2 regions of the Aminobacter sp. Y103A genome follow, and region 2 is predicted to be linked to the other one. Evidence: riboswitches for the same ligand, from Rfam matches in the RefSeq annotation. Region 2 holds a riboswitch; the other holds the start of a gene.
The links. A riboswitch is a leader RNA that binds a small molecule or an ion and turns the genes downstream of it on or off. The one in region 2 is predicted to bind glycine.
Positions count from the first base shown of each region.

Region 1: it holds a riboswitch for glycine, as region 2 does, so the genes downstream of both, Amn_RS28185 (D-amino acid dehydrogenase) here and gcvT (glycine cleavage system aminomethyltransferase GcvT) in region 2, are expected to answer to the same signal.

Region 1 is NZ_AP017987.1:127,548-133,508, forward strand. Features, by position in the region: gene Amn_RS28170 (mandelate racemase/muconate lactonizing enzyme family protein) at 1-300, shown strand, start outside; gene Amn_RS28175 (M24 family metallopeptidase) at 337-1,509, shown strand; gene Amn_RS28180 (amidohydrolase family protein) at 1,663-3,102, shown strand; glycine riboswitch at 3,169-3,271, shown strand; gene Amn_RS28185 (D-amino acid dehydrogenase) at 3,417-4,670, shown strand; gene Amn_RS28190 (malate synthase G) at 4,681-5,961, shown strand, end outside.
Region 2 is NZ_AP017986.1:3,120,015-3,125,975, forward strand. Features, by position in the region: gene Amn_RS15265 (molybdopterin-binding protein) at 1-547, shown strand, start outside; gene Amn_RS15270 (helix-turn-helix domain-containing protein) at 707-1,087, shown strand; glycine riboswitch at 1,207-1,293, shown strand; gene gcvT (glycine cleavage system aminomethyltransferase GcvT) at 1,443-2,543, shown strand; gene gcvH (glycine cleavage system protein GcvH) at 2,549-2,917, shown strand; gene gcvP (aminomethyl-transferring glycine dehydrogenase) at 2,932-5,742, shown strand.

The DNA.
Region 1 (5,961 bases), on a different replicon from region 2:
GCGGTCTGCCGCGCCGCCGGCATCATCTGCAACGTCAACGGCTCGATCGAAACAGGCATCGGCAACCTCGCCAACGTCCAGGTCGCGGCTGCATCGCCGGCAGCGACGTTGTCCTGCGTCATCCCGATCTCGACACCGGCCGAGGCGCAGCATGGTCAGGTCGGCGGCATCTATTACAAGGACGACCTTTTGGTCGAGCCGATGCAGGTCGTCGACGGTGCGGTCGTCGTGCCGTCGGGGCCGGGCATGGGCATCGATGTCGACCTCGCCAAGGTCGAAAAATACCGCGTGCGCGACTGAGCGCCGGTCAAGAAACTCAAGGAGAGGAACCAAATCATGCGGGCAGAAATCGTAGCCAAGCAGGTGAGGGCAATGGCCGAGCATGGGCTCGACGCCATCATCTGCTCGTCGCCCGAGAACTTCGCCTATACCACAGGCTTTGTCGTGCCGTCGCAGCCGCTGATCCGCCACCGCCATGCGATGACCATCGTCACAGCGGACGGCCGCACCGCGATCTTCGGCGTCGACATGGAAGCATCAACGATCAAGCGCCGCTTGCCTGACATGCCGGCCCGTATCTGGGCCGAATTCTCCGACGATCCGATGCTGGTGCTGGCAGACCAGCTCGCCGGCCTCGGCCTTGGCAAGGCGCGCATCGGCCTTGAGATGGACTATCTGCCGGCCGGCGATTTCGCCCGGCTGATCGCGGCGATGCCCGGCGCGCGGTTCGAGCATGCCGAGCCGATCCTGGCGCGGCTGCGCCAGATCAAGACGGCTGAAGAGGTCGCATTGCTTAGCAAGCTCTCTCGGATCGCCGACCAGGCGATCACCGACACGCTGGCGGTGGTCGATGCCGGCGACTCCGAGATGGACATTGCCGGTCATTTGACCCGCAACGTCTATTCGCTTGGCGCCGAACACTTCAAGCTGCTGATCGTCGCTACCGGCGAGCGGTCGGTGCTGCCCAATGTCGGCCCGTCCGACCGCATCCTCAAGCGTGGCGATGTCTGCCGCGTCGAGATCTTCTCGGTCATCAACGGCTACCAGGCGGGCGTCTGCCGCACGGCCATCGTCGGCGAGGCGCCGCCCATGGCCGACAAGATCTGGGCTCACCTGGTCGAGTGCAAGTATGAGATCATGGAGAAGGTGAAGCCCGGTGCGAGCTGTCGCGAGATCTACGACGCCTTCATCGCCAAGCTCGCCAAGCTCAACCTGCCGCCGATCTCGTTCGTTGGCCACGGCATTGGCCTGCACCTGCACGAAGACCCCTATCTCGGCCTGACGCCGGTGCTCGGCAAGCCGGGCAGCGACGCGCCGCTGGAAGAGAACATGGTGCTTGGTTTCGAGCCGCTCTGCTACGACACCGGCTATGGCTACGGCATGCAGAACAAGGACATGCTTCTGGTGACGTCGAAGGGATCGGAGCTGTTGTCCGATTACGCCGACACCGACAAGCTGATCCTTTGCGGCACCGCCAAGCAGGGCGGCAAGGTCAAGGCGGTGGCCTAAGGGCTACCGCTTGCGAAATGGCGGCCGGGGTGGTTGTTGGCCCGGTCGTCGCGTTCCGCTCGGAAGAGTGTGCGAATGCTCGGATATCGCCCGCTGTCACGGACCGGCGACGCGATCGGGAGGGTCCGTGGGTAAAGCATTGGGTGGAGCCGCATGCGTACGCTGATCGAAAATCTGAACTTCGCTTTCACCGTCGACAAGAACGACACGGTGCTGCGCAATGCGAGCGTGGTGGTCGAGAACGACCGCATCGCCGACATCGGAGCGGCCGACGATGTGGCATCGCGCCACAAGGGCAAGAGCTTCGACAAGGTCATCGACGGCACCATGCTGGGGATCTGCCCGGGCTTCGTCGACAGCCACGTGCATTTGTCCGAGACCCTTTCCCGCGCGGTCTTCCCCGATAATCTCAACACCCGCGCCTGGGTGTTCCACTGGGCCAAGCCGTTCTACGCTCACATAACGGAGGAAGACGAATATTGGGGCGCGCTGCTCGGCATCACCGAGATGCTGCGCTGCGGCACCACCTGCTTCCTCGACATGGGCTCGCAATACGATCCCGGCATCGTCATCCGCGCCATGGACAAGACCGGCATCCGCGGCATCACCGGCCGCCACGCCGCCGATAATCGCCCGTCGGAGCTGCCGCGCGGCTGGACCGAGGAAATGGCCGAGCATCACTTCTTCCCCGACGCGCAGACGGCGCTGAAGGTGCTCGAGGAAAACGTGCTGCGCTACAACAACACGCTCGACGGTCGTGCCCGCTGCTGGGTCAACATCGAGGGCAAGGAGCCCTGCAGCCTCGAACTGCATGTCGGTGCCGTGGCGCTGGCCGAGAAGCTGGGCGTCGGCACCACCTACCACCTGGCGACTTCGATCGAGGAGGCCAAGGTCTGCGAGAGCAAGTATGGCTGCTGGCCGATCACCCGCGTCGACAATGCCGGCGGCATCCGCAAGAACCTGGTCATCGCTCACGGCGCAGCCGTGTCGGATGAGGAGGTCAAGCTTCTGGCCGAGCGCGGCGCCAGCGTTGCCTTCTGCCCGTGCTCGTCGTTCAAGCTCGGCAAGGGCGCCACGTCGATCGGCAAGTACCCCGAGATGGTCAGGGCCGGCGTCAAGGTCGGCCTCGGCACCGACGGTGTCTCGGCCGCCGGTAACATGAACCTGATGCGGCAGATGCTCGTCGTTGCCGGCATGTTCAAGGATGCGCGGCTGAAGCCCGACATCTTCACTGCCCGCGATGCGCTGCGCGCCGCCACCATCGAGGGCGCGCGCGCCCTGATGTGGGACGACGAGATCGGCTCGCTGGAGATCGGCAAGAAGGCCGATTTCATTCTGTTCGATCTCGACCATGTCGAGTGGACGCCGTTCTACGATCCGCTGCAGGCGCTGGTGTTCTCGGCCTCGACGGCCTCGATCACTCAGACCTGGGTCGACGGCAAGGCGGTCTATGTCGACGGCAAGGTGCAGGGTGTCGACGAAGCGGGCATCCGCCGCAAGGCGCGCGAGCTGGCGGCTGCCGCCGTGGTGCGCGCTGGCCTGCACGAGGAAGACGTCGAGACGACCACGACACTGTACGACGAAGGCAACTGAGGGCTGGAGCTTGCCGCGTCTCGCGTTGCGGAAGGGTGCGGCACCAGCTATGAAGGCATACGTTCAAGAGGCTGCATGGGAGAGATCGGCCGCTGCGAGATGACACCGGCCGACGCCGACGGAGCAACCCCCCAGGAAACTCTCAGGCAAAAGTGACCATGCAGTTGAACGATCTGGAGAGAGGCGCCTCGAGCGTCCACCGAAGGGGAAAGCCGCACCGGCAAGGCTGACGCGGTTAAGCTCTCAGGTACAGCGACAGATTGGGGAAAACAGCGGGCTTCGGCCCGCACCCAACTTTGTTCGCGGAGAGTGAAATGCCCCATATTGCCGTTATCGGCGCCGGTATCACCGGCGTCACCACTGCCTATGCCCTTCTGGAGCGCGGCTACACCGTCACTGTCGTCGACCGCCAGCGTTATGCCGCGATGGAGACGTCGTTCGCCAATGGCGGCCAGCTGTCGGCCAGCAACGCCGAGGTCTGGAACCACTGGTCGACCTTGCTCAAGGGCATCAAGTGGATGCTACGCAGTGATGCGCCGCTGCTGATGAATCCCCGGCCTACTTGGCACAAATATGCCTGGCTGGCTGAGTTCGTCTCAAATATCGCAAATTACCGCGACAACACGGTGGAGACGACGCGGCTGGCGATTGCCGCGCGCAAGCACCTGTTTGCGATTGCCGAGCGCGAGAACATCGACTTCGACCATGTCCGTCGCGGCATCCTGCATTTCTACTGGGACAGACCGAGCTTCCAGCACGCGCTGAAGGTCAATGCGATGCTGGTCGAGGGCGGTCTCGACCGCCGGCCGGTGACGGCGGAGGAGGTAAAGTCGATCGAGCCGACGTTAAATGGCGATTTTCATGGCGGCTTCTACACGCCGTCGGACTCGACCGGCGACATCCACAAGTTCACCTTCGGCCTCGCCAAGGCCTGCGAACGGCGCGGTGCGCGCTTCGTCTTCGACGCCAATGTCGAGCGTATCGCCCGGGATGGCGTGTTTTGCATCGGCTATACGACGTCAGGTGCCGACGGCCAGCCCGACTACAGGGTCGTCGAGGCCGACGGCATCGTCATCTGCGCCGGTTCCGCCAGTCGCCATTTCGCAGCGATGCTCGGCGACCGGGTCAATGTCTACCCGGTCAAGGGCTATTCCATCACAGTGCATCTCGACGACGAGCGCAGCCAGGTTGCCGCGCCCTGGGTCAGCCTGCTCGACGACCGCGCCAAGATCGTCACCAGCCGCCTTGGCGCCGGGCGCTTCCGGGTTGCCGGCACCGCCGAGTTCAACGGCATGAACAGAGACATTCGCGATGACCGCGTCAGACCGCTGGTCGACTGGACACGCATGCTGTTCCCGGATGTCGACACCAACAGGGTCGTGCCCTGGGCAGGTCTCAGGCCGATGATGCCCAACATGATGCCAAGGGTCGGCAAGGGCCGCCAGTCCGGCGTGTTCTACAATACCGGCCATGGTCATCTCGGCTGGACGCTGTCGGCCGCTACAGCCCAGATGGTCGCGGAGACCGTTTCGGGCGAGTTCCGCACCGACGCTGCACTTGCAGCCTGACCCGGGAGTTATGACGATGAACATGATGAACCGGATAAACGACAGCGTCTCCCTTCATGGCCTTTCTGTTGCGCGCGAGCTCCACGACTTCGTGGTCGCGGAGGCTCTGCCAGGGACGGGTGTCGATGCGGAGGCGTTCTGGAAGGGTTTTGCCGCGATCGTGCATGATCTGGCGCCGAAGAACCGGGCGCTTTTGGAGAAGCGCGACGACTTCCAGCTCAAGCTCGACGCCTGGTACCGCAAGCATGGCGCCCCGCACGACATGGCCGCCTACAAGGCGTTCCTGAGCGAGATCGGTTATCTTGTGCCGGAAGGTCCGGCCTTTGCTGTCACGACGGAGAATGTCGATCCCGAGATCGCCACCGTCGCCGGACCGCAGCTGGTCGTGCCTGTCATGAATGCGCGTTATGCGCTGAACGCCGCCAATGCGCGCTGGGGTTCGCTCTATGACGCGCTTTACGGCACCGATGCGATCCCGGATGCCGACGGCGCCGAGAAGACCAAGGGCTACAATCCCAAGCGTGGCCAAAAGGTCATTGCCTGGGCCAAGGCCTTTTTGGATCAGTCCGCGCCGTTGGCGTCGGGCAACTGGTCTGACGTGACGGGTCTTGCGGTCGAAGGCGGGCAGCTGAAGCTTGCGACCGCGTCTGGTTCGGTTGCGCTGGGCGACGGCAAACAATTCGCCGGCTATCGTGGTGCTGCCGGCAATCCAGATGCGGTGCTGCTGGTCAAGAACGGCCTGCATGTCGAGGTGGTGGTCGACAGAGACAGTGCGATCGGCAAGACCGATCCGGCCGGCATCTCCGACATGATCCTGGAGTCCGCACTCACCACCATCCAGGACTGCGAGGATTCGGTCGCAGCAGTCGACGCCGAAGACAAGGTCGCCGTCTACCGCAACTGGCTCGGCCTGATGAAGGGCGATCTCGCGGAAAGCTTCGACAAGGGCGGCAAGCTTGTCACCCGCAAGCTCAATGCCGACCGTGCCTATACCGGTGCCGATGGCAAGACCGTCTCGCTGCCCGGCCGCTCGCTGATGCTGGTGCGCAATGTCGGCCACCTGATGACCAATCCCGCGATCCATGACCGTGACGGCCACGAGGTGCCCGAAGGCATCATGGATGCGGCAATCACCGCTTTGATCGCCCTGCACGACGTTGGAGCCAAGGGCCGTCGCATGAACTCCCGCGCCGGCTCGATGTATGTGGTCAAGCCGAAGATGCATGGCCCCGAGGAAGTGGCCTTTGCCGTCGAGATCTTCGACCGCGTCGAGCGCCTCGTCGGCATGCCC
Region 2 (5,961 bases):
CACTGCACCCGACGACAGTGTCTACAAATCCCTTCAGTCGGGCGACTTCGCCGACTGGCGGCTGGAGGTGACGGGCCTGGTCGAAAAGCCGCTATCGCTTACGCGCCAGCAACTGATGAACATGCCCTCGCGTACCCAGATCACCAGGCATGACTGCGTCGAGGGATGGAGCTGTATTGCCAAATGGACAGGCGTGCCGATGGCGCTCGTACTCGATGCCGCCGCGGTCAAGCCCAATGCCCGCTACGTCGTCTTCCACTGCCTCGACACCATCGAACGAAGCCTCTCGGGCGAAGTCAAATATTACGGCTCGATCGATCTGGTCGACGCGCGGCACCCGCAGACAATCCTCGCCTATGGCATGAACGGCATGCCGCTGCCGGTCGAAAACGGCGCACCGCTTAGGGTGCGTGTCGAACGACAGCTCGGCTACAAGATGCCGAAATACATCCACAAGATCGAGTTGGTCGACGGCTTCGGCGCCATGGGCCTTGGTAAGGGGGGCTATTGGGAAGACCGTGGCTACGACTGGTACGGCGGCATCTGACGGACGATCGCAAGCGCCATTGATAGTCACGCTTATTCAATAGCTTGACCGATTTTTCGTATCTTGCGGTTGCGCATCCGGGCTCGCTGGCCGATGCTCGCGGCATGCCGCCCAGACATTAGGCGGCCCAAATCCAACATACGACAGGAGGCCCTTCTGGTGTCCGACACCACGAACATCTATGAGCAGACACCCGATCTCGACACCATTGGCGGACGCCTGTCGCGTGCGCGCGAAGCAAGCGGCCTGAGTGCTTCGGAACTTGCCTGGCGCCTCGGGGTCAAGACCGCCACCATCAATGCCTGGGAGCGCGACCGCTCGCAGCCCGGGGCCCATCGCATCGCCAAGCTGGCCGGCCTGCTCGGCACCAGCATTTCCTGGATCCTGCACGGCATCGGTCCTGCGCCGCGCGAAGACGACCTGTCCGCCGCCTCGGTTTCGTTGCAGATGGAACGGCTGCTACGACTGCACCGCCAGACCGGCAACCTGATTGGCCAGCTCGAGCGCGACCTGCGCAAGCTGGAAAGTGCCGGGACCTGACCCGGACCACCCGGAAGTATTGGTTGGGACTATCCATCCGGTGAATAAGCACTGCGCGGACAGGTGACAAAGTGTCGTCGGTGGGATATTGACGACTCGTCTGGAGCCTTTGCGGGCTCCACCTGTTTGCGGGAGAGAGCAGCGAAAGCTGACGCCGAAGGGGAAATCGCCCGAAATCTCTCAGGCAAAAGAACCGTAAACAGGAAGGACACTCTGGAAAGTCGGGACCTTGGTCCCGCGCCGAAGGTGTAAGCGCTGCCGACAGAGTTCCGGAGCGCGAGTCTCTCAGGCTTCAGACAGAGGGGCACGGAATGGCTGCCACAAGCGGCTGGACACGTGCGACTCTGGAGAAGACATGACAGGCGAAGCCACCAACCAACTCCCACTTGCAGATCTGCATGCAGCCGCCGGTGCGCGCTTTGGCGCCTTCGCCGGCTGGAACATGCCGCTGACCTATCCTGCCGGCGTGATGAAGGAACACCTTCACACCCGGGAGCATGTCGGCCTGTTCGACATCTCCCACATGAAGCTGTTCCTTGTCACCGGCCCGGGGGCCGCCGACCTCATCAACCGCGCCTGCCCGCTCGATGCGCGCGCGCTTGAGACCAGGCAGTCGAAATACACCTTCTTCCTGACCGAGACCGCCGGCATCATCGACGACCTGATCATCACCCGTCTCGGCGACGAGCGTTTCATGGTGGTGGCCAATGCCGGCAACGCAGCGACCGACGAAGCGCATCTGCGTGCGCTGGCCAAGGACTTCGACGCCACGATCGAGCCGCTCGACCGCGTCTTCATCGCGATCCAGGGCCCCGAGGCGGCCACAGTGCTCGGCAAGGCCGGCATTGCCACCGACGCGCTGTTCTTCATGCAGGGCTTCGAGCCGCGCGCCACCTGGTTCATGAGCCGCTCCGGCTATACCGGCGAGGATGGTTTCGAGATCGGCCTGCCGGAGGCAGACGCGCGCGAATTGCTTGCCAAGCTTCTGGCCGACGAGCGCGCCATGTGGATCGGCCTTGCCGCACGCGACAGCCTGCGCCTCGAAGCCGGGCTCTGCCTGCATGGCAACGACATCACCCCCGACAACGACCCTGCAAGTGCCGGCCTGATGTGGGCGATCCCCAAGGACCTGCGTGCAGACGGCGGCTTTATCGGCCGCGCGGCACTTGCTGCGATCCTCGCCGACGGCGCCAAGGAAAAGCGCGTCGGCCTGAAGCCTGAAGGCCGCCAGCCGGTGCGCTCCGGCGCCGAGCTGTTCGATGCCGACGGCAAGCTGATCGGCCGCGTCACCTCGGGCGGCTTTGGCCCGTCGGCCGGATTCCCGGTCGCCATGGGCTATGTCTCAGCGTCGCTGGCCAAGGCCGGCACCCGTGTCTTCGCCGACGTCCGCGGCACCAAGGTGCCCGTCGACGTTCATTCTCTTCCCTTCACGCAGCATCGCTACCGCAAAGGATAATTTCCATGACCAAGACCTATTTCACCGAAGACCACGAGTGGATCCGCGTTGAAGGCGACATCGCTACCGTCGGCATTACCGACTACGCCCAGGAACAGCTTGGCGACCTGGTCTTCGTCGACCTGCCGGAAGCCGGCCGCAAGCTCGCCAAGGGCGACGTCGCCGTGGTCGTCGAGTCGGTCAAGGCCGCATCGGACGTCTATGCACCGATCGACGGCGACATCACCGAAGCCAATGCAACGCTCTCGTCCGACCCGGCGCTCGTCAATTCGGCTGCATCAGGCGACGGCTGGCTGTGGAAGATGAAGATCGCCAATGCGGGCCAGCTCGACGGCCTGATGGATGAAGCGGGCTACAAAGCCCATATCGGTTGACAGGATCGCCTGAGATGACCACCGCACCCTATCCCTTTTCGGCCCGCCACATTGGGCCCGGCCCAAAACAAACCCGCGCCATGCTCACCGCCATCGGCGTACCCTCCGTGGAAACGCTGATTTCGCAGGCCGTGCCGAAGTCGATCCGGCTCGACCGCGCGCTCAACCTGCCGGCCCCGGCGAGCGAACATGAAGCGCTTGCCGAGCTTGGCGAGAAGATGGGCCGCAACAAGGTGCTGAAGAGCTTCATTGGCGCCGGCTATCACGGCGTCAACGTGCCTCCGGTCATCCAGCGCAACCTGTTCGAGAACCCGGCCTGGTACACCGCCTACACGCCTTACCAGGCCGAAATCAGCCAGGGCCGCCTGGAGCTCCTGTTCCACTTCCAGACGCTGGTCGCCGAACTGACCGGCCTGCCGGTCGCCTCCGCCTCGCTGCTCGACGAAGCAACCGCCGTTGCCGAAGCGGTCGGCATCGCGCTGCGCCATCACCGCGACAAGCGCAGCCGCGTCGCCATTGCGGGTGCAGCGCACCCGCAGGTCCTCGACGTCGTTCGTACCCGCGCCGAGCCGCTGGGCACCGAGATCGACGGCGAGACCATCGACGACAACACGGCAGCGCTGATCGTTTCCTGGCCCGACACCAACGGCGTCTATGGCGACCACAGGGCGGCGATCGAGAAGGCCAAGGCCGTCGGCGCCATCGTCATCTTCGTCTCGGATCCGCTCAGCCTGACCGTAACCGATACGCCTGCCAGCCTTGGCGCCGACATCGCCGCAGGGTCGATGCAGCGCTTTGGCGTGCCGATGGGCTTTGGCGGTCCGCACGCAGCATACTGCGCCGTCTCCGACAAGCTGACCCGCCTGATGCCTGGCCGCCTCGTTGGCCAGTCGGTCGACAGCAAGGGCCGCCCCGGTTACCGCCTCGCACTGCAGACCCGCGAACAGCACATCCGCCGCGACAAGGCGACGTCGAACATCTGCACCGCACAGGCCTTGCTTGCCAACATGGCGGCATCTTATGCCATCTGGCACGGCTCGGTCGGCCTGCAGGCGATCGCCGAGCGGGTCCACGCGCTGGCCAGCCGTCTTGCCGAGAGCCTGAAAGCTGCCGGCCTGCCGGTGCTTGGCGACAAACGTTTCGACACCGTCACCATCGAGGCCAAGGGCAAGGCCGAGGCTATTGCCGCCGAGGCCGAGAAGACCGGCCGCCTGCTGCGTGTCATCGACGCCGACCATGTCTCGGTCGCCTTCGACGAGACCTCGACAGCTGCCGATCTCGAAGCGATCGCTGCCCTGTTTGGCGCAAAGGTCGTGGCCGAAGCCAAGCGTTCGCTGCCGGGCCAGCCGCGCGGCAAGGAGTTCCTGACCCAGCCGGTGTTCCACCAGAACCGCTCGGAAACCGACATGATGCGCTTCCTGCGCAGGCTGGCCGACAAGGACCTGGCGCTCGACCGCGCCATGATCCCGCTCGGCTCCTGCACCATGAAGCTCAATGCCGCCGCCGAGATGATGCCGGTCAGCTGGCCGTCGGTCGCCAACCTGCATCCGTTCGCGCCGACCAGCCATTCCCTCGGTTATCGCGCGATGACCGACGACCTCGAAGCATGGCTGTGCGAAATCACCGGCTTCGACGCCGTCAGCCTTCAGCCGAATGCCGGCAGCCAGGGTGAATATGCCGGCCTTCTGGCCATCCGCCGCTATCACCATTCGCGTGGTGAGACGCAGCGCAACATCTGCCTCATCCCGTCCTCGGCGCATGGCACCAACCCGGCCAGTGCTGCCATGGCCGGCATGGACGTTGTTGTCGTGCACTGCCTCGAAGATGGCGACATCGACGTCACCGACCTCAAGGTGAAGGCCGAGCAGCACGCCGACAAGCTCGCGGCGCTGATGTTCACCTACCCCTCGACGCATGGCGTGTTCGAGGAAGGTGCGCGCGACATCTGCGAGATCGTCCATGCCCATGGTGGCCAGGTCTATTTCGACGGTGCCAACCTGAACGCGATGGTTGCGCTTTCGCGGCCCGCCGACATCGGTGCCGACGTGTGCCACATGAACCTGCACAAGACGTTCTGCATTCCGCATGGCGGCGGCGGCCCCGGCATCGGCCCGATCGGCGTCAAGTCGCACCTGGCGCCGTTCCTGCCAGGCCATGTCGAAATCGGCAGCGCGCATGCGGTGTCGGCTGCCCCCTTCGGCAGCGCCTCGATCCTGCCGATCACCTGGATGTACATCCGGATGATGGGCGCTTCGGGTCTCAAGCACGCGACGGAGACGGCGATCCTCAATGCCAACTACATCGTCAGCAAGCTCGAGGCGCACTATCCCGTGCTGTTCAAGGGCCGCAACGGTCGTGTCGCGCATGAGTGCATCCTCGACACCCGCGTGCTCAAGGAGCGTGCGGGCATCTCGGTCGAGGACATCGCCAAGCGCCTGATCGACTACGGCTTCCATGCGCCCACCATGTCGTGGCCGGTTGCCGGGACGCTGATGGTCGAGCCGACCGAGTCCGAGCCGAAGCACGAGATCGACCGTTTCTGCGAAGCGATGATCGCCATCGCCAACGAAGCGGCAAAGGTCGAAAAAGGCGAATGGCCTAGGGATGACAATCCGCTGGTCAACGCGCCACACACGGCGACCGAGACGCTGGCCGGCGAGTGGAAGCACCCCTACTCGCGCCTCGAAGCGGCCTATCCCGGCGGCGATCCCGACACTGTCTCCAAGTACTGGCCGCCGGTGTCGCGCATCGACAACGTCGCCGGCGACCGCAACCTGGTCTGCGCCTGCCCGCCGCTGAGCGAGTACCTCGGCGCAGCCGAGTAACCTGACCCGGCGAACACCTTCATCGGCGGCGCACCTCACGGGCGCCGCCGATTTGATTCATAGCCTGTCGGCTTAAACCGCAGCGTACGCCGAAATGGCCGTTCGTCAGAGATCGAACGGGTGGCCCAACGGGGTCGGGCTACGCAACTTTGATGCAGTGTTCAGTTCGGGAAACTCATTCAGTATCGGTACAACAGTCTCGACAAACATGTTTCCCAT